One region of the Ardenticatena maritima genome, then DNA from elsewhere that is predicted to be linked to it. Evidence: riboswitches for the same ligand, from Rfam matches in the RefSeq annotation. Region 1 holds a riboswitch; the other holds the start of a gene.
The links. Region 1 has a riboswitch for FMN ahead of ribD (bifunctional diaminohydroxyphosphoribosylaminopyrimidine deaminase/5-amino-6-(5-phosphoribosylamino)uracil reductase RibD). Riboswitches for the same ligand answer to the same signal wherever they lie in the genome.
Positions count from the first base shown of each region.

Region 1 (2,388 bases):
TACGAATTGGGGAACCTCTACCGCACGCGCTTGCGCGACCCCGAACGCGCGCTCCAAGCCTACGACCGCGCGCTTGAATGGCGTGAGTGGGGGGACCGCCCCAATCTTGAGGCTGAAACACACGTGCAACGCGGCAACGTCTTGCGGCAATTGCGCGACTACGAAGCCGCGCTGGCTGCTTATCGTGCGGCGTTGGCGCTCAACCCCGAACACTACTGGGCAATCGTGGGCGAAGCCCAAGCCCTGCATGCTTTGGGGCAAAGTGATGCCGCCCTTGCACGCCTCGATGCCGCCATTGCGCTCAACCCCAACCAGGCGTATGCCTTCAACGTCAAGGGGGATATTTTGCGAGCGTTGGCGCGTATTGACGAGGCGCGTGCCGCCTATCAGGCCGCGCTTGAACGCGACCCCGACAACCGCGCGCTCCAAGACAAACTCAACGCGCTTGAAAATCAATCCTCGCCCTAAGACGCACAGTTTCCTTGACACCCTGCCAATCGCGGCTACAACATACCTGACAAGACAATCGCATACCGGTGTTGTGAAGCCCACAGCACCGCACCTTCGGGGCAGGGTGAGCCTGCACACAGATGTGCATGGCAATTCCCGACCGGCGGTATGTTCGGCGGCGACCGAACGAGCCCGCGACCCGCGCAAGCGGTGGATCCGGTGAGAGGCCGGAGCCGACGGTATAGTCCGGATGGGAGAAGGTGGCGGCGCGGCAGGCGCATTATGCCTGCTGAATGGGCGTGCGTTCAGCCATTCCTGCATGAATGGTTGTTTGGCCTTTCCTTTCCAACCAAGGCCGAACGCATGCCGCGACGCACCTGTTTTTATGTTGACATAAAACCCGCACTCCGAAGGTGAGCGCGGGTTTTTGCATAAGGAGCAACTATGCATGCACAACAGCCGTCTGAACCATTCATGCGCCGTGCGCTGGCGCTTGCCGAGCAAGCCCGCGGGCGCACCAGCCCGAACCCCATGGTGGGGGCGGTGCTTGTGAAAGATGGGCGCATTGTGGGCGAGGGCTATCACCGCCGTGCCGGGGAACCGCACGCTGAAATCGAAGCGTTGCGGGCGGCTGGTGAAGAAGCCCGCGGGGCGACGCTCTACGTCACTTTGGAGCCGTGTTGCCATTATGGCCGGACGCCGCCCTGCACCAACGCGCTGATTGCAGCCGGCGTCGCCGAAGTCCACATGGCGATGCTGGACCCCAACCCACGTGTGGCGGGGAAAGGGCGTGCCGCGTTGGAAGCCGCCGGTATTCGCACAACTGTGGGGCTGTGCGAAGATGAAGCCCGCGCGCTCAACGCGGCGTTCATCAAATGGGTGACGACTGGCCGCCCCCTGGTGATTGCCAAATTCGCGATGAGCCTGGACGGCAAAATAGCCGCCCACACGGGGGATGCGCGTTGGATTTCGGGGGAAACTTCGCGAATCTACGCGCACCACCTGCGCAACGAAGTGGATGCGATTTTGGTGGGCGTGCAAACCGTCTTGGCGGACAACCCCCGTTTGACCACACGTTTGCCCAACGCGACGGATGTGCGCCACCCTGTGCGTATCGTGCTCGACAGCCGTGGACGCGCGCCGCTGGATGCGGAGGTGTTTCAGCCCACGTTGCCCGGCCGCACGCTTGTGGCAACCACTTCCGCCATGCCGGCGTCGCACCGCGCGGCGCTTGAAGCCCAGGGCGTAGATGTGCTGGTTTGTCCGTCGGTGCATGGGCGTGTGGCGTTGCCCGCTTTGCTGGATGAACTCGGCAAGTGTGAGATAACGTCATTGCTTGTGGAAGGCGGGGGGACGGTGCTGGGCAGTTTCTTTGACGCCGGTTTGGTGGATGAAGTCGTGGCGTTTATCGCGCCAATGGTGATTGGCGGCGAGCACGCCCCCCAACCGGTTGGCGGGCATGGCGTTGCGCGCGTAGCCGACGCCTGGCGTTTGGATGACCTGCGCGTAGAGCGCTTGGGAGACGATATTTTGGTGCGTGGACGTGTTCGGCACCCCCACGCCGAGAACGAATAACCAAGGAGGCGACATGTTTACTGGCATTGTTGAAGAAGTCGGGCGTGTTGTGGCTATTGAGCATCACGAAGGGCGCTCGGTGCTCACAGTTCAGGCGCAGACCGTGCTTGAAGGCACCCGAATTGGCGATAGCATCGCCATCAATGGCACGTGCCTTACTGTGACGGCGCTGACCCCGACTACTTTCACCGTCGAGATGGTGCCTGAAACATTGCGGCGCACCAACCTGGGCGATTTGGTCGTAGGAAGCGGCGTCAATTTGGAACGCAGCCTGACGCCGCACTCGCGCATGGGCGGGCATTTTGTGCAAGGGCATGTGGATGGAACAGGCGAGGTGCGCCATATCCGCACCGAAGGGGATTC
Region 1 covers NZ_LGKN01000003.1:1,089,115-1,091,502, reverse strand. The annotation lists gene SE16_RS04795 (tetratricopeptide repeat protein) at 1-468, shown strand, start outside; FMN riboswitch at 557-716, shown strand; gene ribD (bifunctional diaminohydroxyphosphoribosylaminopyrimidine deaminase/5-amino-6-(5-phosphoribosylamino)uracil reductase RibD) at 895-2,025, shown strand; gene SE16_RS04785 (riboflavin synthase) at 2,039-2,388, shown strand, end outside.

Region 2 (2,388 bases), 430 kb from region 1:
TGGGCGCGCTTTCCATTCTCTTCCTCATTTGGATTGTGAGCCAATTGCAACAGCAAGAAGCGAGCGATGGAACCCTCTCACCGGCGCAGTTGCGCAATCGTCTGCGCGAAGCCATCAACCGCCGTCGTGCCGATGACGTGCGCCAGATTCTCGAAACAGCACTCCCCGTCTGGCCATTGCGCGCCGCCCTGATCGAAGCCAGCAACGAATTGATAGCGCTCAGCAACGCCGCCCGCCTCGCCGCCGAAGCCGGCGTTCCAACCGACCTGGTGCAACGCGCTGAAGCCGAAGCGCACCGTGCCTTGGAGGGAGTTGTGGAGTTAGCGGTGCGCACACGCACCGTTGCCGCTCAGGGCGTCCACTATGCCGACATTCGCGAGACCGCCGAGCAAGAAGTACACGACCTGCGCGAGTTGGCGCGTGTTGCCGCAACCGCGCGCGCGGCGCTCGCCCGCCTGACATTGACCGAGGGGCGCAGCGACCAGGAAACGCTGCGCCAGGCGGAGCAAGAATTGCGTCTGTTGGAAACAACCGCCAAAGCATTGAGCGGCGATTTCTGAGCAGATGGCGCTTCTTGGGTTAGAAAACATACTCCCCGACACTATGCCGCTCGCTTGACAAAAGCCTGAACTCGCGCTATTGTCAAGACACCAACTGAATATGGCACCTTCGGGGCAGGGTGAGCCCGCACCGTGATGTGCGTGGCAATTCCCGACCGGCGGTATGTTCGGCGATGACCGAACGAGCCCGCGACCCGCGCAAGCGGTGGATCCGGTGAGAGGCCGGAGCCGACGGTATAGTCCGGATGGGAGAAGGTGGAGCCAGGCAGCAACCGCGTGCCTGTTGTGTTGGTTGCCTTTGCAACCAGCATAGCAGGATGGTTGGAGATACCTGCATACCCGAAGGCCTTTTGTGGACTTCGGGTGTTTTTTTGAGGAGCGGGTATCACATGCGCGGTTGTTGGTTCTTCGTCCCTGCCGCCCGAAGGTCAAGACTTCGGGCGTTTTTGTTTGCTCGGAAAAGGATGAGCGATATGGTGGAATGGCAACGCATTGCTTTCGTGGATAGCCGAAAACGACAAGCGCGAGAGAGCCAACGTCAAGCGATTGCTGCACCAGCGACAATCGGGGTGTTGGGCATTATCGTTGCCTGGCAACTGCTCGTCTGGATTGGCGATTATCCGACTTTTATTCTGCCGGAACCTGCGGCGGTTTTTCGCAAATTCGCAGAAACCATCACAAACGGGCTGTTGTGGCGTCATCTGCGATTGACACTCTTGGAAGTGCTTTTGGGCTTTGCCCTCGGCTTTTCGAGTGCGACGGCATTGGGGTATTACTTGGCCCACCACCGACGCGCTGAGCATATGATCACCCCCTATCTCGTTGCGATGCAAGCCGTTCCTGTGGTGGCTATTGCACCGTTGCTGGTCATCTGGTTCGGGTTTGGCTTGCTGAGCAAAGTGCTGATTTGTGCGCTCATCGTCTTCTTCCCTGTACTCATCAACACGATTGTGGGGGTGCGCTCTGTACGCCGCGAATGGCTTGACATGATGCACGTTTGGCACGCTTCACGCTGGGAAACGTTCCGACTGGTGGAAGTACCGGCGGCATTACCGGTCTTGTTTGGCGGGTTGAAGTTGGGCGTTACGTTGGCTGTAGTGGGCGCCGTGGTTGGTGAATTTGTAGGCGCGCGTGAAGGGCTGGGGGCGCTCATCAACATTGCGCGTGGCGGCTTGTACGATACAACGTTGCTATTCGTCGCCTTGTTCACGCTCGTTGCGATGGCGCTGGCACTCTACGGAAGCGTCGTCTGGCTGGAACAGCGCGTGCGCTGGTGGTAAATTCATCACATCGAAGGAGCAATGCATCATGCGCAGTCGGTTATTGGCGAGTTTAGCGATTTTGCTGTTTACCGCGTGGGTGGTTGCGTGCAATCAGCAAGCAACATCCAATGAAACAGAAGAACAATCGGCAGCCACGCCAGTCACGTTGGCGATGGGCTTTATCCCAAATGTCCAATTTGCTCCTTTTTACGTCGCGCATGCAAAGGGCTATTACGCCGAAGAAGGCATTGACTTGACATTTGACTACGGCATGGAAAATGACCTCGTCCAGTTGGTTGCGGCCGATGAATTGCAATTCGCCATTGCGAGTGGCGACCAGGTTATTTTGGGGCGCTCGCAAGGATTGCCTGTGGTGTACGTCATGGAGTGGTATCGTCGCTACCCTGTGGCGGTCACTTCAATTACGCTTGATTTGCAACATCCCAAGGATTTGGAAGGGCATACATTGGGGCTCCCTGGGCTTTTTGGGGCCAATTACATTGGCTGGCTGGCAATGGCTTACGCCGCTGACGTTGACCAGGACCGCGTGCACCTTGAAGCCATTG
Region 2 covers NZ_LGKN01000003.1:655,444-657,831, reverse strand. The annotation lists gene SE16_RS02900 (hypothetical protein) at 1-560, shown strand, start outside; FMN riboswitch at 662-821, shown strand; gene SE16_RS02895 (ABC transporter permease) at 1,034-1,840, shown strand; gene SE16_RS02890 (ABC transporter substrate-binding protein) at 1,869-2,388, shown strand, end outside.
Region 2: linked by a shared signal. The riboswitch ahead of SE16_RS02895 (ABC transporter permease) and the one ahead of ribD (bifunctional diaminohydroxyphosphoribosylaminopyrimidine deaminase/5-amino-6-(5-phosphoribosylamino)uracil reductase RibD) in region 1 are both predicted to bind FMN.